DNA from 4 places in the Marinomonas sp. ef1 genome. Region 1 is predicted to be linked to each of the others. Evidence: predicted binding sites of a transcription regulator. Region 1 holds the regulator's gene; each other region holds the start of a gene.
The links. Region 1 encodes FliA, which starts transcription of late flagellar genes. Its sites were predicted from a motif close to CTAAAGTTNNNNNNNNNNCNGCCGATA; they were not measured.
Positions count from the first base shown of each region.

Region 1 (5,793 bases):
CGATTGATGGTATCGCGGGTAAAGATCCATCGTTTGGTTTGGATGCGGTCTGGATTGATCCTAAGAAAAGGGATCAGGCGCAAACTTATGGCTATACTGTTGTCGATGTAAGTACTGTGGTTGCGACTCATATTAACCAGATTATGCATAAGCATGCCTATGAATTGATTGGTCATGATGAGGTTCAACAGTTGCTGAGTTTGTTGAAGCAATATAATCCTAAATTGGCTGAAGAATTGGTGCCAAATACTATACCGTTGAGTGTTCTTCTGAAGGTGTTGCAGAACTTATTGATAGAAGGTGTTCCTTTAAGAGATATGCGAACTATTGCGGAGTCGATTATGGGAGTGCAGCCGAAAACTCAAGATCCAATGATATTGACTGCGGCGGTGCGGACGTCATTATCTCGCTTGATTATTCAGACATTGGCGGATGGCGTTGAAGAGATTCCTGTGTTAACGCTAGAACCTAAATTGGAAAAAATGCTTATGCAGACTGTTCAGCAAAGTCAGCAGTCTGGTATTAAGAATGAAGAAGCACTGATTTTAGAGCCGCAAATGGCCGAACAGTTGCAGGCTTCGTTGCGGCAGTCGGCAGAGCAGCAAGAAGCAATGGGAAATACTCCTATCTTAATTGTGTCAGCGCCTATACGTCCTATGTTGGCGCGTTTTATGCGTTATGGTATGGTGAATATGTCAGTGCTTTCATATCAAGAAGTGCCAGATCATAAACGCATTACTGTGGTGGGTGTTATAGGTCAATAAGATCTACCTATTAACGTGATGGATTGTATCTATATTTATTGTAATCTTTCGGGTAAGCTATGGATTTGTAAGAAAAATAAACTGGAAGGATTAAGTTATTCATGCAAATTAGGCGGTTTAGAGCACCTGACATGCGGCAAGCGATACGGAAGGTTCGTGATGCTGTAGGCCCTGATGCGGTCATTTTGTCAAATCAACGTCTGCCTACCGGTGAGATAGAAATAGTTGCTGCTCTAGATTATGATGGATCCTTGCCTTCTAGTATGACTTCTAAACGGTCATCTGCGCCTCGTTCTGAACAATATGTTGACCCAAGTGCTGACTATTTAGAGCGCATAGAAAGAGCGAAGCAGCAGACGCCGCCTCAGGTTTCCTCACCTTCATATTCTGAAAAACGTCCTACAGCACAGTTTGAAATGCCACCCTTGTCAAGTGACAGAGAAGATCCTGCAGTTGAGGAAGCTTTGTCTATTCGCAATAGTGATAGTGCTAAGCAATTACGAGACATGGAACTTGAGTTGAAAAATGTTCGAGCTATGCTCGAGCAGCGTCAGCAAAATGAAAGCCGATCCGAAGCAAAAGAAAATGCAGTTGAGCTACGTGCCCGCGAAAAATTAAAAGGTCTAGGCTTATCAGATTTTGTTGTTTCTAGGTTGATTGACGATATTGATTTAAAAGGCCGTGAAGATGACTGGAACCGGTTGTTGGCTCATTTGGCAGATTATATTCCTATTCGCTCTAGCTCTTCAGAACTTAGAGGCTGCATAGCATTCATGGGGCCTACCGGAGTAGGGAAGACAACAACGATTGGTAAGATTGCTGCTCAGCATGTTTTAAAACATGGTTCTGAGGGTGTTGTTTTAATTACTACTGATACCTATCGTATTGCAGCGCATGAGCAATTACGAACTTTTGGCCGTATTCTAAATGTGCCAGTTGAAGTGGTTAATGAATATTCAGATCTAAATGAAGTATTAGCAAAATACGCTAATTATTCTTTAGTGCTTGTTGATACTGCAGGCATGAACCCAAGAGATTCAAATCTTGAACGACAGCTTTTAATGATGAAGCGTGCGCGAGCAAGTCTTAAAAAATTACTAGTATTACCATGTACAAGCCAAAGACAAGTATTAAAAACAGTTGTAGATGTTTATTCTCAAGTTCAATTAGATGGCTGTGTTTTAAGTAAACTTGATGAATCTGCTTCACTTGGTGAGGCTATTAGTGTAGTTATTGAGGAAGGTCTTCCTGTTGTATATATAGCAGATGGACAAAGAATTCCTGATGATATCGAGCCAGCTAGGGCGCATAACTTGATTAGTAGGGCTGTATATACTGCAGAACATTACAGTCAGCTTTATGGGTCACTAAAGTATGGTAGTTAGTAAAATTTTGTTATTACTGAAAGCGTTGCGCCAAACTATGTAGTACAGTTAGTTAGCGCAACTAACTTAAATGGTAAAGGTTGCTTAGACTATTTTATGCAGACCAAAAATGGATATAACACTTACTCTAAAAAAGCGACGCTTTCGATTGATGCGATTGTTGAGCAGTATGGGTATTTGGTAAAGAAAATTGCTTATCATCTATTAGCGCGTTTGCCTGATAGCGTGGATGTCGATGATTTAATTCAAGCTGGCATGATGGGGTTGATTGAGGCGTATAAACGGTTTGAGTCGACTAAAGGTGCTAGCTTTGAAACTTACGCAGGTATTCGAATTCGCGGCTCCATCATGGATGAAGTGCGAAAAACTGATTGGGCACCTCGTTCTGTTCGACGTAATGGAAGAGCTGTTGCTAATGCGATTAAAGAATTAGAGGCCAAGTTAGGTCGAGAGGTGTCTGATATGGAAGTGGCATCTCATATGAATATAAGTATGGATGAATATCATGAAATGATTCATTCATCTATGTCGACCCAGTTGTTTAGCTATGAAGAAATGCTAGACTCTGATACAAATAATTTAGACAGTATTGAATCTGAGGTAGAAAATGCACCTTATTCGCTAGTAGAGGAGGGTGGTTTTCAAAATCAATTAGCAAAAGAAATTGATGATTTACCTGAAAGAGAAAAGTTGGTTTTGTCTCTTTATTATAATGAAGAACTCAACTTGAAAGAAATTGGTGCTGTATTAGGCGTCAGTGAATCAAGAGTCAGTCAAATTCATAGTCAAGCGGCTATGCGATTACGAGCTCGATTAAGCGATTGGCGAGATTAATTATGAGTTGTGGAATATTACCTTTGGGGTGTGGAGGTTGCATTGGATAAAAACATGAAGATCCTGATTGTTGATGATTTCTCGACAATGAGACGAATCATTAAAAACTTATTACGGGATTTAGGGTTTACCAATACAGTTGAAGCTGATGATGGAACAACTGCGTTGCCTATACTTCAAGCTGGAACAATTGATTTTCTTGTTACTGATTGGAATATGCCTGGCATGACTGGTATTGAGCTGCTTCGTGCAGTTCGTGCTGATGAAAAGTTGAAAAGCATTCCAGTTCTTATGGTAACGGCAGAAGCAAAGCGTGACCAAATTATTGCTGCAGCTCAGGCTGGAGTGAACGGTTACGTAGTTAAGCCTTTTACTGCGGTGGCTCTCAAAGAAAAAATTGAGAAAATATTCGAACGAATAGACGCTGCCAAATAGGGAAATTAGATGTCAAATGTATTGGGATCTGGACTAGTGGAATTTGAAAACCTAGTAAAAGATGGTGCTGTAGAGCTTTTAAATCACATTGAAGTCGGTGATTTCAGTGGTGCTATTAAAATCATCCAAGAGTTAAGTGAAGCTCGTCATAAAAGTTTTTATAACGAAGTGGGGTTTTTAACTCGAAGTCTGCATGATGCTATTCGTGATTTTCAGATTGACTCAATTGACTTAGTTGTCGGCGAAGGCGGAAAAGATTCTGCTACTAAAATCACTGATGCTTCTGATCGACTGAACTATGTTATTGAAACGACTAGTGCGGCTGCCAATAAAACGATGGACATGGTGGACAGTAGTGTTCCTGTGGCTAGTGAATTACAGAGTCAGGCAAGGGAACTGCGAAAAGACTGGAGTCGCTTAATTCAGCGAGACTTAACACCTCAAGAGTTTAGAGACTTGTATAAGCGTATTGATGTCTTTTTGTCTTATGCTGATGACAGTGCCACTACCTTGCATTCAAACCTCAACACAATTCTTCTAGAGCAAGGTTATCAAGACCTAACGGGTCAAGTAATCGCTAGAGTGAATGATTTAATTCGAGATGTAGAAGAAAAACTTGTGCATCTCGTTGCTGTTGCTGGACGCGTTGATAGTATCTCGGGGATTGAACACCAAGAGAAAGAGTCTGAACACGATGACACTCGTGGACATGGCCCAGCTATTAATAAACAAAACAACCCTGAAGTACTGAATAGTCAAGACGAAGTAGACGACTTGCTATCAAGTCTTGGTTTCTAGAAGGAGCTGAGGATGAGTTTCGAGGTCGATGAAGAGATTCTACAAGATTTTTTGGTAGAAGCTGGTGAAATTCTAGAGCAGCTTTCCGAACAACTGGTAGATTTAGAGCAAAATCCAGACGATAAGCAGCTGCTTAACGCGATTTTTCGTGGTTTCCACACTGTAAAAGGTGGTGCTGGATTTTTACAATTAACTGCTTTGGTTGATTGTTGCCATTATGCTGAAAACGTTTTTGATATTTTAAGAAACGGTCAGCGTAAAATAGATTCTGATTTGATGGATATTGTTTTACAGGCTCTTGATGCTGTAAATGAAATGTTCGATGCAGTACGTGCTGGCGGTGAGCCTGAACGTGCTTCACCAGAGTTAATTGCAGCACTTAGTGTGTATGCGAAGCCTCCAACTGCAGAAGAACTTGCAGGTGCTGCTGATGAAGAGTTAGATGAAGTTGAAGATGTTGCCGAAGAGCAAGATGATACTGATGTTGAAGAAACTGAAGACGTAGTTTCTGTAGCAGATGAATCTGTCGATATTTCTGACGATGAATTTGAATCTTTACTAGATGCCTTGGGTGATACTTCATCTGACGATAGTACTGAAAAAAGTGGCGTATCAACTGCTCCAAGAACGGACGACGAAATTACAGAAGATGAATTTGATGCATTGCTGAATCAACTTCATGGTAGTGGGGCGCCTGGAATTAATGATGATCCAGAAGATAGTACTAATTCAAGCGCTATTTCTTCTGACGAAATTACTGAAGACGAGTTTGAAGAGCTACTTGATAAGCTTCATGGCGAAACTCCAGCTTCAGGTAAAAAAGAAGACAAATCTAAAGCTGATACTAATGCTGCGGCATCTAGTGCAGGTGCAGAATCTGATTTAATTACTGAAGATGAATTTGAGTCTCTTTTAGATAGCTTACAAAGTAAAGGTGGAGCAGAAAAAGCAGAGGCTCCTACTGCAAAGCCTGAGCCTAAAGCAGCATCTGCTAAGCCAAAACCAGCGCCTAAACCTGTTCCGAAGCCTGCTCCTAAGGCTCCAGAGCCTGAAGCTGATAGCGTTAAAGAGAAAACGGCTAACGCACCTGTTACCCAAGAGGCAACGGTTCGCGTAGATACTAAACGTCTAGATGACATAATGAACATGGTGGGTGAGCTAGTATTAGTTCGAAACCGCCTTGTTCGATTGGGGCTTCAAAGTGAAGACGAGTCGATGGGGAAAGCAGTTGCTAACTTAGATGTTGTGACTGGTGATCTGCAAAACGCGGTAATGAAAACGCGTATGCAGCCTATCAAAAAAGTATTTGGACGTTTTCCACGAGTTGTTCGAGATCTTGCTCGTAATATGAAGAAAGAGGTTAACCTTGTTCTTCGTGGTGAAGAGACCGATCTAGATAAGAACTTAGTTGAAGCATTGGCTGATCCTTTAGTTCACTTGGTGCGTAATTCTGTAGATCATGGTGTAGAAGCGCCCGATGTTCGCGAAGCGAGCGGCAAGCCTCGAATGGGGACGGTAATTCTGTCTGCTGAACAGGAAGGTGATCATATCTTGCTATCCATCGAAGATGATGGTGC
Region 1 covers NZ_NHTT01000021.1:30,269-36,061, forward strand. Annotated here, with positions in the region: gene flhA (flagellar biosynthesis protein FlhA) at 1-764, shown strand, start outside; gene flhF (flagellar biosynthesis protein FlhF) at 866-2,149, shown strand; gene CCS02_RS20440 (RNA polymerase sigma factor FliA) at 2,246-2,983, shown strand; gene CCS02_RS20445 (chemotaxis response regulator CheY) at 3,038-3,418, shown strand; gene CCS02_RS20450 (protein phosphatase CheZ) at 3,428-4,216, shown strand; gene CCS02_RS20455 (chemotaxis protein CheA) at 4,229-5,793, shown strand, end outside.

Region 2 (5,793 bases), on a different contig from region 1:
TGATCCATATCCTAGTTAGTTTATCGTACTTAAGCATTCAATTATAAAAGTAATGTTGGTAGGATTATAAGGCTTTTATTAAAGATTTTTAGGTACGCATTTTGATCAAGCTATTACCAACAAAGCATTTACTCCTAATTTCAGGGATAAGCGCACTCCTCGCCATAGTACTTATAGCACTCCCTGACGAGGAAACCATCGATAACAATCTAATTTCCCTCGAAGCAAACTTTGAGGTGATAGACCAGTCTCAGCTTATGCTGCAGGACTTGCAAAAACTCACGCCCAAAAGTAGCACAATCCCTTTAACAACCTTTTCGCCCAACAATACAAACTCTACCTACGATATTCCTGCACCTGACACCTTGGTAAAAAAGAGCAGCCCAGCAACATTTAAAGAACAATCTGTTGAAGTAAAATCTGGCGACTCCCTATCAAAACTATTAGCTAACGAAGGTATATCAGCACAAGACATTTACAAAGTATCTCTGGCTGACAAAAAACAAAAAACCTTGCTGCAAATGAGGCCAGGACAAACAATCAACTTCACGACTAATGAAACATCTGGAGAACTCACTCAGTTAACACTTATCCTTAACCGCTTAGATAGCGTAACCTTTGAGCGAAATGATGATAAATTCAATAGAACAGAATCCTCCAGAACACCAGAAATTGTCCAAGCCTACAAAGAGGCAGAAATCAATAACTCATTATTTGTTGACGGACTAAGATCAGGAATCGATCAACCCTTATTAATTGAGTTAGCAAATATTTTTGGCTGGGATATAGACTTTGCCTTGGACATTCGAAAAGGTGACAGTTTAAGCATGTTATATGAAGAAAAGTATCTTGATGGTGAAAAAATCGGACATGGAAACATCATAGCTGCTCAGTTTATCAACAATGGCCGAACCTATCAGGCAATTCGCTACCAAACAGAAAAAGGAGCAAATTATTATACCCCTGATGGATTGGCAATGCGCAAAGCCTTTATACGAACACCTGTTGATTTCACAAGGATTTCATCAAAATTCAATCCAAACAGATTACACCCTATTTTCAAAACCAGTCGTCCGCACAGAGGTGTTGATTATGCAGCCGCAAGCGGAACTCCAGTAAAAGCGGCTGGAGATGGCAAAATATCCTTTGCGGGAAAACAAAACGGTTATGGCAATGTTGTGATTATCGATCACGGTAAAGGTTACCAAACCCTTTACGCTCATTTGAAAGGCTTTTCAAAGGGGACAAAACGTGGCGCCAGAGTTCAGCAGGGCAATATAATTGCCTACGTAGGACAAACAGGCTGGGCGACAGGCCCACACCTTCACTATGAGTTCAGAATAAACGGAACCCATAAAAACCCAGTAACTGTTAAATTACCAAATGACGATCCAATGCCTAAAAACGATTTGAAAAACTATCTACCTTATGCAAAGCAGGTAGTCGCTACATTATCGAATTCACATTCACCATCGTTTGCGCAAAAACTCGCCTCTTTAAAAGAATAACACCACCACTTTATAATTTCACATAGAGCCAGCGTGACTTACACACTGGCTACTTAACCTACTACATTTATCCCACACACGAAACCAGCCTCGAATTGCCACCTCCCCCACTCTACAGCAGAAGAAGACACCTTACTTATCACCGATTATAAGACAAAGTAAGCACCCACAAAAAAGCCCATCTACAAACACTAGACAGGCCCTTCTACTACGATTAACTTTAACTAAGCGACACCTACACTATAAAGCCTTAGCTTTATATACAATACCTGGGTGACACTGAACAATCTCAAAATAATCAGATAGACCACTCAGTGCTTCAGATCCACCAAGAAATAAATAACCTCCAGGCTTTAAAGAGGCATGCATTCTTTTCAAAATATCCAATTTAAGATCAACGGTAAAATAAATCAGCACATTACGACAGAAGATCACATCAAATTTACCTAGCATCGAAAATGATTCAATAAGATTCAAGTACTTAAATTCAACACGCGCACTCAAGTGCGGCTTAATTTTCCAAGTCAAATCATTCACTTTATCAAAGTACCGACGCTGTAAATCCGCACCAAGTCCACGAGCAATAGCCAAGCTGTCATATTCACCCTGCTTAGCATGCTGCAAAATATTAGTACAAATATCTGTCGCTACTATTTTTTCACCCGCTTTCAAAACGCCAGGTCGAGACGCTTTAAACTCCTCTATAACCATACTTATAGAGTAAGGTTCTTGACCGGTAGAAGATGCAGCTGACCAGATTCTTAGAGGTGCCACTGTCATTTCAGGCAGCACTTTGTCTTTTAAAATCGTAAACGGGTGCGTATCCCTAAACCAAAGAGTTTCATTTGTCGTCATTGCATTAATGACTTCTTCTTTTAGTTTAGATCCCCCCAACCTCTCCAAAGCATCTACTAACTGCTCAATTTTAGAAAAACCTTCTCTCTCTAAAATTTTTCCCAAGCGACTGGCGACCAAATATTGCTTATTATCACTCAGCGAGATCCCACACACTTTCTGCAAGTAATCTCTAAACCTTATATAACCATTAGGTGTAATTGCATTTGTACTACTGAGCATTAAAACTCCATAAGTGACAGGTTCAATAAATAAAGCCCCATTAAAGGGCCTAAACATTACTCTGATTGCACCTGCACTGTCTCTATAGCCAATCGAGCCAATTCATCTGGTTGGAACTTCGCCAAAAAGCCATCAGCTCCTACTTTTTTAACCATTGCTTCATTAAACACACCACTCAAAGAGGTATGAAGAAGAATAAATAGATCTTGCAACCGACTATCATTACGAATCGCAGTTGTTAACGTATAACCATCCATCTCAGGCATCTCTATGTCAGATATAACCATAGAAAACTCCTTAGTTACATCCTTACCTTCTGCAACCATATTTTGAAGATAAGTAAGCGCTTCACGACCATCACATAAAACTGTCGTAGCAAAACCAACCTGTTCCATACAACGTTTAATCTGCTTACGAGCAACAGAAGAATCATCCACGATAAGAATATGATGCTTTTGTGCATTCTCTGTCACACCAGCATTCACAATACCTTCTGAGATATCCTGACGAGTAGGAGCAACTTCAGAAAGAATCTGCTCAACATCAATAATCTCCACCATTTCTTTGTCAACCTGACAAACGGCTGTCAGGTAATTATCATTCGACAATCCTTTTGGTGGTGGCTGAATATCACTCCAATTCATGTTTACAATGCGCTCTACACCACGCACTAAAAAACCCTGAATTCGACGATTATATTCAGTAATAATCACAAAACATTGACTAATATTTTCGATTGGACTCGCACCTGTAGCCAGTCCTAAATCTAAAATAGGAATAGTACCGCCACGAATATGAGCAACACCTCTAACCACAGGAGAACTATGAGGCATAGTGGTTAATTTAGGACACTGCAGCACTTCTTTCACTTTAAAAACGTTGATGCCATAAATTTGCTTACCATTTAAGCGAAACAACAGCAATTCAAGTCGATTTTCCCCTACGAGCTGTGTACGTTGGTTAACAGTATCCAGAACTCCAGCCATAAACGCCTCCAAAATGTGTAAACATTATACTGAGGTATCACCTCAAAATTGTTAAAATGTATCATCCAATGATAAAGTGAATTCAAATAATTTACTAACTATCTTATTTATAACGTAATAATAAACAAAGAGAACAAATCATGCGAATCATAAGGCTAAGCATAGCCTTCATTTGTTTCCAAACTGGTTTTACATTTGCCATAACGACTGAAGAACAAATTAACCACTACATAAATCAAGTAGAGATTCCTCGGTTATCAGAAATATACCCTGATGCAGCCATAAGCATCACATTAAACAATCTTGCCGCACTCAACTACTTACCTGATTGTGAAAACGAATCAATTCAGATCAACAATCAAAGACCAGACGCTACCAAACGCACAAACTATGAAGTCAGCTGTGACTCACCAACTTGGAAGTCCTATGTACCAGTAACTCAGTCCATAATGATTCCAGCAATAAAAACCATCACCCCAATCAACCGAGGCCAAGCCATCAGCAAATCAAACACCGATGTGGGAGAAGTGGACATTTCCAGCCTAAGAGGACATGTTTACACTAAAAAAAAACCACCTTACGGCCTAATTGCTTCACGCAACTTGCGCATAAACACAGTCATCACTGACGATCTAACCAATCAGCCAACCTTAGTTAAAAAAGGCGACTCAGTACTAATAACAGCAAGCAGTGGTACCATTATAGTCCGAATGAACGGTGTTGCTTTAGAAAATGGTGTCAAAGGCCAACAAATTCGAGTCAAAAACACAAGTTCTGAACGAATTATATACGCCAAAGTTGTAACTGACAGTGAGGTTCTTGTAAACTATTGAGTACAGACTGATCGGCAATGAATAAATACTCTTTTCTGGGGCTTTTTATTAAAGTTCTTATAGACCCAGCCGACAACATAGACAGGCAAATCATTAAAGGGCGGAAAACCCAATGGCAATACATTTTACAGGTCTATCAAACCAGAGCACGATCAACAAAAGTGAACGATCGCAAAAAGATGATGCGACAAATAGCGCAACGGACAAACAAAGCTCAGTTCAAAGCGGTGGCACATTGGCAGAAGACACCGTGAAATTAAGTGGCACTGCACAAACTCTTCAAAGTCAGCAGTCTAAAATTAGCAGCTTACCTGATGTTGATATGGATAAAGTGGAACAAATTAAAAACGCTATTGCAGCAGGCGAGTACAAAATAGATACCCAGAAGCTAGCAAATAATATGGCTTCTATGGATTCGCTATTCTAGACTGTAACTCCTATACAGTTTGTAAACGGTTTGTCTTATGATTCCTATCGCACCTATATTTATCAGAAGCAAAGAGATATTAGAAAAACTCTCTTCGCTTCTTGATGAAGAGCGTTTAGCTTATGGGGAACTGAACAGCGAAGTAATCATCAGCCTATCCGAGCAAAAACAAACCCTTCTTGATGAAATGAATCAGCTTAATGAGAAAAGAGTCAACATTCTCATTAAATTTGATATTGTCGACCGAAAAAAACCTACTGAAACAGAATTCAAAAACTGGTTAAGCCTACAAGACAGCTCAATGGACAACGTTCGCCTATTGATGCAAGAGTGCGAAACATTACTCAAAAAATGTAAAACACAAAACAACACTAACGCTCGAATCCTTAACACCTTACAAAAGCGTAACAAGCATCTTTTCGAATTACTCCAAGGCCATAGCAGCAAAAACAAAGTCTATACAGCCAGAGGCTCTACACGCCCAATAAGCAGCAAACATACATTAGGCCGAGCTTAAAAAACCATAAGAATCAACATCATACTTAGTTGTCATTTGTATTTCAGTCGTAATTAATGTATAAATCTCAACTTGCAGCACGTCCTCATAGGTAAACAGGATATACCGGCCGCCTCCTAAGCAGCTATTCCAGGTTCGAGTCCTGGTGGGGACACCAACACATTAAGCACTGCAAAAAACTAAAAAAAGAGCCTCTTAGCTCTTTTTTTAAATACTTTTATAAAGCAATACCTTATTCCGCCTCAATCACCTCAAAGCTATGAACAATTTTCACACCACCTCTCTCTAACATTAGAGAAGCAGAGCAATACTCTTCTGCAGACAATTTAACTGCTCGAGCAACAACACTTTCCTTCAAGTTACGACCAGTAACGACAAAGTGCACTCGAATTTCAGTAAACACCGCAGGGACACTATCAGCTCGATCAGCATCAATTTGAGCAAC
Region 2 covers NZ_NHTT01000011.1:1,407-7,199, forward strand. Annotated here, with positions in the region: gene CCS02_RS15445 (peptidoglycan DD-metalloendopeptidase family protein) at 102-1,508, shown strand; gene CCS02_RS15450 (CheR family methyltransferase) at 1,749-2,585, opposite strand; gene CCS02_RS15455 (chemotaxis protein CheV) at 2,642-3,571, opposite strand; gene flgA (flagellar basal body P-ring formation chaperone FlgA) at 3,712-4,404, shown strand; gene flgM (flagellar biosynthesis anti-sigma factor FlgM) at 4,517-4,831, shown strand; gene CCS02_RS15470 (flagella synthesis protein FlgN) at 4,869-5,348, shown strand; tRNA gene CCS02_RS15475 (tRNA-Arg) at 5,430-5,505, shown strand; gene CCS02_RS15480 (OsmC family protein) at 5,581-5,793, opposite strand, start outside.
Region 2: flgM (flagellar biosynthesis anti-sigma factor FlgM) is a predicted target of FliA. The motif match lies at 4,453-4,479, and genes of this name have one in related genera.

Region 3 (5,793 bases), on a different contig from region 1:
TCGCCAACATGCATTCGACACATTTCAATTCGCTAGAGCCTGTTCTATTCAGTACTCTTCATTTTTTAGCAGCGAGCCTTGGCTACTAAAACCTAGTAAAATCACCTATAGTTTCTCGCAAGACCCAGCAATGCATTTAAGACACAGACACATCGCTGCAATATTCACTAAAAACGATCCAAGCTCTTGAAAAGACTTGATTAAAAAAGCCTATCTCAAAGCCGATCAAGAGCAAAACAACACATATGTCGTGATCTGTTTACTCAATAATCGCCTGCGACATAAGCCTCAACACCACATAAAACTTCCCCCCAAAACCACCCAAAACGCACACAAAACACGCTATTTGGGCAAAAAAAAGCCGGGTGAAAAAATCACCCGGCATAAAAGGCACCTCTAGGAGAGAGAAGTAGCCCATTTTCCGAGACAAACTCGAATCGTTTGCAAAAGCTGCAATCTAGTGCCGCTTCACATCATGCTATTTTGTATAAATTAATTACCTAATAAAGATAATGCAGTCTGAGGGCGCTGATTTGCTTGAGCAAGAATAGTACTACTTGCCTGTTGCAAAATTTGCGTGCTAGTCAGATTGGCAGTTTCTTGAGCAAAATCGGCATCTCGAACTCGAGCACGAGCCGAAGATACGTTTTCAGAAATGTTACTCAAGTTAGTAATTGTAGAACTAAACCGGTTTTGTACAGCACCTAGCTCTGCTCGCTTAAAATCCACCGCTGAAATCATACTATCAAGAATGGAAATCATACTTTGAGCATTCGCCATACTCGAAACAGACGCGGATGTTTCATCCACCTGAGCTTGAGCCTGGTTAGATAGACCTGACATGGTAAAACCATTATTGGCCTGATAATCAATAGAGTTATTTGGGCCACCAAACTCCAAAGTAAAACTAATCGTTTGGTTGGCATCGGCACCAACTTGGAAAATACCTTGATAAGTACCGTCTAGTAAGTTCGCGCCACCAAATGTAGTGGTTGCGGCGACTCGGTTTATCTCTTTAGACAATTGCCCCATCTCTTGCTGTAGAGCGACACGGTCTTTGTCTGAGTTTGAGCCGTTTGCTGCCTGAATGGACAAGGTACGCATGCGTTGTAGCATACTTGTCGTTTCGTCTAATGCACCTTCAGCTGTTTGAGCTAAAGAAATACCATCGTTTGCGTTTCGTACAGATTGGTTCAAACCATTAATCTGTGAGGTCAAACGATCTGAAATTTGAAGACCCGCAGCATCATCTGCAGCGCTGTTAATTCGACGACCAGATGACAAGCGTTGGTATGACGTATCAAGGTCTCGACTAGAGTTTGCAAGTAACCGCTGAGCATTCAGCGAGGACACATTAGTATTTACGTATAAAGCCATTTTTTCTCTCCTAAAAACATTTTTTTTAACGAGACAACCTTTTGATTTAATTAGTTATTTGGTTTTTGTCTCTTATTAAAGTTATCGACACCTTGGCGCTGATCTTTAATATTTTTTTATACTTTTTTTGAATTTCTTACATTTTCTTAACTCAAAAAAAGCGGTACCCACAGTTATCGAACTCAGAGTAAATAACTTTAAGAATAAAAGTGAAAAACACGAAAAAGACTTAAAAAAGGTATAAAAAGATACATAGACATCTAATGATCTATTTCTCGCTAAACGGTGAACGGTGAACGGTGAACGGTGAACGGTGAACGGTGAACGGTGAACGGTGAACGGTGAACGGTGAACGGTGAACGGTGAACGGTGAACGGTGAACGGTGAACGGTGAACGGTGAACGGTGAACGGTGAACGGTGAAGATTATGAGATATGATTAATAAACTGCAAACCAAACATTTGCGGATCGACCTCTTTTTCTATTCTCACCTCTGTCCTTAAGTTAGCAGATTTATTTAACTCAATATCAGAAGCTTCAACAAACGCCTTATTTGTAGCACTATAAACCTGACGAATTAAAGAAGGCTGGAACGATTTATTCAATGTCAAAACGAACCCAATACGCCCGTTAGATAAAGACACACAAGAGCCAACAGGAATACTGCCAATGCTTTTTAAGAAGACCGCAAGCAGTTGTTTATCGAATGCTAGACCCGACTCTTTACGCATCTGCTGACATGCTTTAATTGGCCCCATAGAAGGTTTATGTGGTTGCTCAGATGTCATTGCATCATACGCATCAATTATTGCTGCTATTTTCCCATAGACTGAAATCTCTTGATCTTGTTTACCCGAAGGGTAGCCAGAGCCATCAATTTTTTCATGATGATCAGATAACATCTGATAAACAGCCTTAGGTACACCATCACATTTCTGTAATATCTGCTCTCCGAACTGAATATGTTTACGAAATAAATCAAACTCGCTATCTGTCATTTTTGTGGTTTTTGTTACCATGGCTATTGGCAAACGAAAGCGCCCCAAATCAAACAACAAAGCGCCAAGCGTAATCACCTCAACATAAGCACTCGATAATTTCATTGCTTTGGCAAAATGAATACCAAGCACAGCCATACCCATAGCATGCTGTTCTAAATAAATTGAAGCATCTTTTATATGACGTATTGCCATTAGCGAAAAATTATTACGAGTATGCGACTCAATAAGTCGACGGCAAAACTTCATAAGCTCAAGCATTTCTAGCTGGTCACCACGCTTAAAGCGCTCCACCTGAGTAGACAGTAAAGAATACCCATCCTGAAATATTTTAAGCGCTGTGGCCGTTTCATCATCAAATGAAGTAGGAATGAATTTACTTTCTACTGGCGTTTTTTTAAGGGCCGCAGATTTTGGCGTTTGTTGCTCAACTTCCACGGTCGAATTTGAGACATCAGTAGCAGCTTCTTTAATTAATTCACCACTTTTATCCATTCGAGCTTTGTAACTAAGGATATATTCTCTTGTCTGCTCGTTTAATTCTTGTCTAAAGTAGCGAAAAAGACTTTGACTTCGGGCATGCTTACCACGTAACTCTTTTGTGTTTAGATCCGGATTAAGCTTCTTAAGACTTCTGACAGATCGACCGCTAGCAATAGACATGCACAAAATAAGAAATCGCTCTTGCGCATCATAAAGACGCTCGCGTCGGCTGTTTAACAATTTACCGTCAGAAAAATACGGATCATAAGGAAGGAATTCAGAATCCAATGTGGGACGTAATAAATCAAATGCCAGTTGGCGCATAGCGACACCGACAATTCTATCTTTTCTACCATGGAGCTTTATAAGGCTTTGAACACGCTTACTCCCAACAACCTTATCTTTAATTTCTAAGATACCGAGTATTTCATGCATATCAAAATACCCAACATTGATATCAGCCCCAAAACAGGACTCCATTTTAAATACTGACATCTTTTACCTTATATCCTAGAGCTTACATCTTATTAAACAGAGAAAGATTACTCATGCGAGTAAACACCTTTTGTGAAGCGCTGAGTGCAGATTCTTTCATAGACAATTCTGTCGCAGCGGCAGCAATATCCAATCCAGCAATGCGGTCTTGACTAACAGCATTAGATAATTGGTTTGCAGAACTAAAACTCTCTCTATCACGAAGGATATTCAAACGCGCACCAACCGATGAACGACCTTCACTTACTTTACGTTGAGCATTATTAATGCTGGCATTGGCATCAGAAAAAGCACGCTCTCGATCTTCAGACGACGAATTACGATCACTTAACACCGCCAAGGTATCATTAATTTCATTCAAAACATTGTCACGTCTTGGTTTCTCTAAGGTAACATCAGCCGTTGCTCCAGGCTCGCCTTTCATAAGAAATGACATACCGCCAAAATTAATTGGCTTACCAGCTGTATACAAGCCTGAAGACACCACTTCACCTAAATTATTGGTGATACTGTATGAACCTGGCGTACCATCAAAAGCTCTGCGCCTATCCTGATCCGCTTTAGTATCTGAGCCAAGATTAGTCGAGTCAACTGGCGGCGGTGTTGCACCAGCAGCAATAATTGGAGTAGTTGTTAGGCGAAAAATATTAGAAGACGGATTTTCAGGATCATAATTATTCGCCATAAACTGATTAAAATCGCCTTGGTTTCCTACTTTGGCAGAAAGCATTACATCGCCAGTCAAAGCTTGCGCTGAAAAAGTTCGATTTGTCCAAATATCTTGAAAGAGTTTTTTCCCAGAGTCTGAAACAGGAATCTTCATATCTTCTGAAATTTGAGCGTACTTTTGCCCTTCATTGCCGGCCCACTGATAACGACCTTGGCTGTCTAAGATAAACGGTGGCCCTTGGGTATCTGTTCCCGCAAAAATATAGTTTCCATCGGCACTTTTTGAGTTCATCAACTCGGCCATAGATTCTGTTATCAAAGCAACTTCTTGGACAATCGCATCAATATCTTCTTGGGTGTTAATATCATTTTGCGCTTGAATGAAGAGTGTACGGATATCATCCATAGAATCATTCAAACTTTCTAATGCCACTTCTTGATACTCAAGATGACTCGTAGCCATCTTCATAGATTCGTCAAAGAGCTTCAGGCGATTATTACTACCTTCGTACATCAATATTTGACTGGCGCCAACAGGATTATCACTCGGTCTAACAATGTCAGTTTGCGCCGAAATCTTCTCTTGGGCGTTCAGAATTTTTTCATTTGCTTGACCAATCGCTCTGCTCGACTGACCATAAATTAAATTATTCGTCACTCGCATAAACTTACCTCATAATCCCTAGCAAAGTTTCAAACGTCGTACGAGCGGCTGTGACAACTTGAGCGGAAGCAGAATAAGATTGTTGATATTTCATAAGATTCACCGCCTCCTCATCAAGGCTCACCGCCGACAATCTGTCACGACGATTGACACTGTCGTTCATAATCACTTCACTAGATTCTGCATGACCTGCCGCCTCTGCTGTTTTCGTTCCGACATAGGAAATAAAACCTGCGAATGCTTTGGTTAAACTTGCTTTACCTTCCACCAATGACTGATTTTGCAAATCAATTAATGCCAATCCATTAAAGTTATCGGATGGCCCCATTTCATCAGTGCTAATAGAAAACTCATCACCTTGTTGCGGCATAGACGAAACAGACACATCAAACCCAGCCTCTCCTGCCAATCCAGCTTGCTCCAACAAATTAGTGTACTGAAGCACGTTGTCCACTGCTGCAATATCAACACCAGAAGCATCTCGAACAACATACGAACTAGGTGATGTAAAATAAATTTTATGTGGCGCACTCGGATAAAGAGAACCATCTGATGCAAATGCCGATGAGTCTGGTCGAGTATTCGTCACTAAAGACAAAGATATTCTCGCATCCGATAAGTTGTCTGAGTTCGTCGATACTCCCACTGGCGCACTAAGTGCAAGAGCATCACCATTTTTAGCCTGTAAGCTTAAACCTGCGGCAGCACCCGCTGTAGGGGTAAAACGAAAAACGTCATCATGATCAATCGTATTAAAATCACCGACTCGAATATCTAAACCCAAGTCTGCGACTTTGTAATAGCCATTGCTATCAGGTGTCATAATTGATGGGTCAAAGATAGTAGATTGACCAACAGACTTACCGTTTAAATCGTATTTTGTGATAGCAAATCTATCATCATCAGTTCTAGTAAGTTCATAGGTATTAGTGGTAATTTTAGACGCTTCTCCTGCCGAGACTCTGACAGAAATATCAGATAGTTTATTAGTATTATCCGGACTGGAGTAAATACTAATTGCCCCCAATGCAAAGAGATCTTTACCAAAGTTTCCATTCGCATCAAGCCCTTTAGCATTCTGGGTGTTCATAGCGTCTGATATGGAAA
Region 3 covers NZ_NHTT01000017.1:49,091-54,883, reverse strand. Annotated here, with positions in the region: gene CCS02_RS19160 (flagellin N-terminal helical domain-containing protein) at 493-1,377, opposite strand; gene CCS02_RS19150 (HD-GYP domain-containing protein) at 1,803-3,353, opposite strand; gene flgL (flagellar hook-associated protein FlgL) at 3,376-4,686, opposite strand; gene flgK (flagellar hook-associated protein FlgK) at 4,691-5,793, opposite strand, start outside.
Region 3: CCS02_RS19160 (flagellin N-terminal helical domain-containing protein) is a predicted target of FliA. The motif match lies at 1,460-1,486, and genes of this name have one in related genera.

Region 4 (5,793 bases), on a different contig from region 1:
AGGACTCACACCTAAAAAGAAATGAATGGTACGACCATCACGGTTACAGATTTCTAAAATATTCTGCCACTCAATAGCAAACAATGAGTAATAGAAAAAATCCAAATCACATTCATACAGATAAAGGTGTTTTATCTCGCGCTCAGCAAGAATCATTTCAAGCTGATAACCAAACTCCACGCCAAACAATATTGCCGATCCAACAAACTCAGGCCAACCACTTTGTGGCTCTAGTCCTGCGGATTGTTGCTCAACTTGGTCTAGTATTTTATTACTGTAGTACACATGGCGGCTTGGGTGATTTGCTGTGCGCTCTAGATTTAATACCGTTTTATTAGGCTTAATAAAGGCTCTATTTACTCTTTCGGCAGACTGAGCTCTTGGATTTTTCGAAAAAAGTGGCACACCAACATCTTCACGGTAAAGATTAAGCTCACCGCTTTCTTCCATGTAAATATGACGTTTTTTAGGTTGGTAATCTTGAAAGGATTCAAAGATGTGAGGCATTATCTGAGAAAACATATTCATGTTTCTGATGTATCGCTCAGTCAACTCTTGATCATGCTCTTTGAGGCGTGATGCACCTCTTTCAAACAACGAAGCAAATGCTTCAGCCTGATCAATAGAGGATAAATTTTCCTCATTCTGCATTTTTCACGCCTTTGTACTTATTGACACTCTTACGAGTTTTATTAGTTTGGTAAAGTTGTTTTTGCATTTCCGCATGAACATCACGAATAAACTGAATAGCAGATTGATGTATCAATATAAAGTGCTTTATCCGCTCATTATCCTTTGGAGTAGAAAGTGGTCTAATGGAGCGAATAAAGCCATCATTTTCTTCACATAATAGCTGTATTTTTTCTACGTCTTTATCAATAACACTTTGTTCTAATGCGGCACTCAACTCAGTTAAGTGAGACATATCAAACATTAAACCGCTCCAACTCGGGCTTCGGTCTGGCCTTCATAAGCAGCTTGCTTATCAGCTGTAGATATTTGATCCCAAGCACCTTTAATTTGCAAAATAAGGCCCATTACCTGATCAAGAATTCCAGTATCTTTTGCAATGCTTGCTTCAGTGATACGAACTATCATGTATTCGTAAAGTGACTCAAGATTATCAACAAGCTCTGGATTAACATCACGGTCTAATGCATCTCTCAACGCATTAATAATTTCACTAGCGCGAGTTAATGCTGCAGCTTTTCCTTCCCAGTCTGAACGTTCGATACAACCTTTGCCTAACGCTAGCTTTTCAAGCGCACCTTGCATTAAGAGCTGAATGACGCGATGAGGGTCAGCCGACGCTAAATCAGACTTGATTGAGTCCTTTCTGTAGGCTTGGATCCCTTTACTCTTGTACATAGACAACCCCATTTAATACGTGTATTACAATTTAAAACAGTTTACATTTTTGCCAATACAGAATTCAAATAGCCGCCTTGAGCGTTCATATTTGCAAGACGAGAATCTAAACTTGTAAATTTAGAACGGAGTGAATCTTCATATTTGACCATGCGGTCTTCATAAGACTCTAATGCTCCTTCTGTACTATCTATCGACCGACGAACCGAATCCTTTAATGAATTTGTCATTCCGCTTGATCCAGTGTAGTTATCAAGTAGATTTTCTAACGACTGTGCCAAACCATTATCACCAGCAATCAATGGCGCTATATCGCTATAGCCTTTTTTCATAGCATTATCAAACTTAGTATTATCAAAACTAAGCTTACCTTTGTTATCCATTTTCACACCGAGATCGAAAATAGAAGTAAAGACTCCAGAATCACCATGACCACTCATTAATTGAGTAGATAAAGAGGACTGCAAATTCCGGACCACGCTATTGCCATTTAAAACAGCGCCTCTATCTGAGCTAGCTTGTAGCACCCCAATAACATCATTGTAAGAGGCAATAAACTCTTCTATGGTTTCTTGTACTGTCTTCTGATCAAAACTGATGTCAACCTTTGTGGTTTTATCTGTCGGCGCCAAGGCCTCAATAGACAAACCAGCAACAGCTGTATCAAAAGTATTGTTATCGCTTCTAATCTGAATACCGTCTACAGTAATAATCGCATCGCGAGCTTCGTCGCCCAAAGGTGTATACAAACCAGCCGATATTCCTTCGGTCGAAACACTGTCTAAACTAAGAACACCATTATTGGCTGCAAGTGTAGAAGCACCTTTTTTATCTGCAATGTCTGAGCCTTTAGCATCTACACTAATAGGATCACTATCTGATTCTGCTATATCTTTTTCTTCATCTGCAGGAATTGGCCCATCATTGGCAAAATCGACATCGTCACCCGCTAAATCCAGCTCATCTTTTTCATCAACAGTTGGCTCAGATTGTTCCTCAATTGGAGCATCCTCAACCGTGTTACCTGAATTTTCTTCAATAGGATTATCAATAATGTTGCCACCTTCGTCTTTCACAACAGAAGTATTGATAATTTTGAGTGTATTTGCAGCACCCTGAATTGAAGATGTAGCCGTGAAGAATAGATTACCGTTACCATCGTCAACTAAATTAGCAGACACACCAAAGTTATCTTCCGATGTATTAATTTGGTTACGAAGTTCGGATAAGGTAGTACCAGCATCAACGGTAATAGAAAACTCGTTGCTACCAGCTTTAAAGGTAAGTCGCGAATCTTGTTTAGTAACAACATCATCCGCGGAGGAAAAAGTACCAGGCGCCGACATAACTCGACTACCCTTTGCTAGCTGATTCACATCAATAGCATAAGAACCATTAGAAGCCGTACTATCTGTAGTAATAGCAATAACTTCTTCACCTTCTGTTTGGGCGATTTTTGCATCACGCCCAGTAAAAAGCTCATCATCATTCAGAGCTTTGACAGAAGATTTAAAAGTATCAATAGCAGAGCCAACTTTACCTAATGCAGACAGTTCAGCCTCATAACCATCAATTTTATCTTGATAAAGTTTTACTTTAGCGTCTTTTTGAGCACTCACCATTTGCTTAACAAGGGACTCTAGATCAATACCAGACCCTGCACCTAATGAGCCTACCGACATAACTTTATCTCCTGACACCTACATTATCTATTATCAGACCTCACTGTTTACCAAGGTTCCCTTGATATCACTTAGTTGGCTCATAATAGCATCTATTCTATCAGACATTTTAAGAAACTCTTCTGTAGGGATTTGGCGTACCACATCACCCGTTGTCTGATCTAACACTTTTACGATATTTTGCGCTCTGTCTTCTGTAATTTCAAAGGTTAAATGCACATTTAATTGAGACATTTTTTGATTCATGATCTCAACATCATGAGGCTCCACCTTCGCAGAAGAGTTTAAAAATTCAGAATTTCGATTATCTTTATCTGCTCTGCTTATGTCGGCTGTATTTTGTACAACTTTAGCATTTGCTTGGCGTAAGGCGGCAAAATCTTCTGCGGCACGCTGTTCTGGCTTCAAAGAGTAATTGAGACCCTGCTTAGAAAAATCACTGGCATTAATAGACATATCAGAGTTCCCCCAAATAGACAAAAGCCGGGACTATGTCCCAGCTTTCCGCTACCAATAATGCTTAACCCAATAGAGACAAAGCAGTTTGTGGACGTTGGTTTGCTTGAGCCAAGATAGATGAACTTGCTTGCTGAAGAATTTGAGAGCTTGTTAGCTTAGCAGTTTCTTCCGCAAAATCAGCATCACGTACACGAGCACGAGCAGATGATACGTTTTCGGTAATGTTACTCAAGTTACTAATTGTAGAACCAAAACGGTTTTGAACAGCACCCAATTCAGCACGCTTTGAGTCAACTGCTGCAATCATAGTGTCTAGAACGTCAACCATGCTCTGAGCATTAGCCATTGAAGATACAGAAGCAGTTGATACGTCAACCTGTGCAGTAGTTGAACTACTAGACAGACCAGACATAGTGAAACCACCATTACCAGCATAATCGATTGTGTTGTTAATGCCACCGTCAGTTAAGTTAAAGCTGATAGTTTGGTTAGAGTCTGCACCCACCTGGAAAATACCAGTGTAAGTACCATCCAATAAGTTCTCACCACCGAAGGTAGTATCTGAAGCGATACGGTTAATTTCAGTAGATAACTGACTAACTTCTTGTTGAATAGCCGCGCGATCTTTATCTGAGTTTGAACCGTTTGACGCCTGGATAGATAGCGTACGCATACGCTGCAACATGTTTGTTGTTTCATCCAATGCACCCTCTGCCGTTTGAGACAAAGAAATACCATCGTTGGCGTTACGAACCGACTGATTCAAGCCATTTACCTGAGAGGTTAAACGGTTAGAGATAAGTAGACCTGCCGCATCATCAGAAGCACTGTTAATACGTAAACCAGAAGACAAACGTTCAAAAGATGTATCCAAAGATTTAGCTGAGCCCATTAGCTGGCGCTGTGCACTTAAAGATGAAGTATTAGTGTTTACATAAAGAGCCATCATAGCCTCCTAGGTTTTATTAAATCCTGCAAAAAAGCAGATCGTATAAGGTTTTCGACAAGAATCTGAAAACCTTTAGTCAAATTAGGAATTTTTTTTCCCTTTAACGGAAAAAAACATCCTATATTGCGGCAAATTAATGCCTAACTAATTGTTTTTAAATGAATTTAAAACAATTAAATTTATTTGCACTTTTTTTTAAAATAATGTGTTTTTGCCCTAAATATCCAAAAAAACACACCTGAAGTGCCTTTAAAATTCTTTTCTAGGTAGGCAAGCTGACGAAAAACTTTCGCTATGTATCCGATCTCCACCAGCCAAAGCGGCAACCACCTACCATAAAAATGATATTCCACTTAAAAAGCGCCCAAAAATTGCCACCCCAAAAGCCACTTACTTTCAGCAGCTATTCAAGACAAAAAACGCCCGTAGCTCATTTAAAAACTAACAAAAGACGCAACTGTGCTATTCAAAAAACCATAGGCAATTTTTCCGTCTGCTTTTTCAGCCATAGGCTTTCCCTGATGTAAATAGGTCAGAAAACTTACTTTTGCGTCCACGAATGACCAAGCTGTGTTCACAACTGCAATCTATTCGGAAGGTTAAAAAAGAAAACTGCCATCAACGTCAATTCCTCAAAATCAATACGTTTAATCCGACTATCAAGGCTGCGGAAAAAAAGACGCAGCTGTGCCGTTCAAAAAATCCGAAAACCGAAATTTTGCCCACTCTTCAGCCACAGGCTTTCCCTGATGTAAATAGCTCAGAAAACTGACTTTTTCGTCCACAAATGACCATACTGCATTCACGACCGCAATCTATTCGGAAGGTTAAAAAAGAAAACTGCCATCAACGTCAATTCCTCAAAATCAATACGTTTAATCCGACTATCAAGGCTGCGGAAAAAAAGACGCAGCTGTGCCGTTCAAAAAATCCGAAAACCGAAATTTTGCCCCCCTTTTCAGCCACAGGTTTTCCCATATGTAAATAAGTCAGAAAGCTGACTTTTTCGTCCACGAATGACCACGCTTTGTTCACAACTGCAATCTATTCGGAAGGTAAAAAAAGAAACCTGTCATCAAACTCAATTCCTCAAAATCAACGCGTTTAATTTGCCAAAAAAAGACGCAGCTGTGCCGTTCGAAAGATTGGAAAAACGAAATTTCGCCCACTCTTTATCCACAAGCTTTCCCTGATGTAAATAGGTTGGAAAACCGACTTTTGTGTCAGTGAATGACCACGCCGCGTTCACAATCGCAATCTATTCAGAAGGTTAAAAAAGAAATCTGTCATCCATCTCAACTCCTCAAAATCAACACGTTTAATTTGCCAATCAAG
Region 4 covers NZ_NHTT01000017.1:54,956-60,748, reverse strand. Annotated here, with positions in the region: gene CCS02_RS19190 (motility associated factor glycosyltransferase family protein) at 1-651, opposite strand, end outside; gene CCS02_RS19185 (hypothetical protein) at 641-934, opposite strand; gene fliS (flagellar export chaperone FliS) at 934-1,368, opposite strand; gene fliD (flagellar filament capping protein FliD) at 1,410-3,050, opposite strand; gene CCS02_RS19170 (flagellar protein FlaG) at 3,084-3,506, opposite strand; gene CCS02_RS19165 (flagellin N-terminal helical domain-containing protein) at 3,571-4,455, opposite strand.
Region 4: CCS02_RS19165 (flagellin N-terminal helical domain-containing protein) is a predicted target of FliA. The motif match lies at 4,508-4,534, and genes of this name have one in related genera.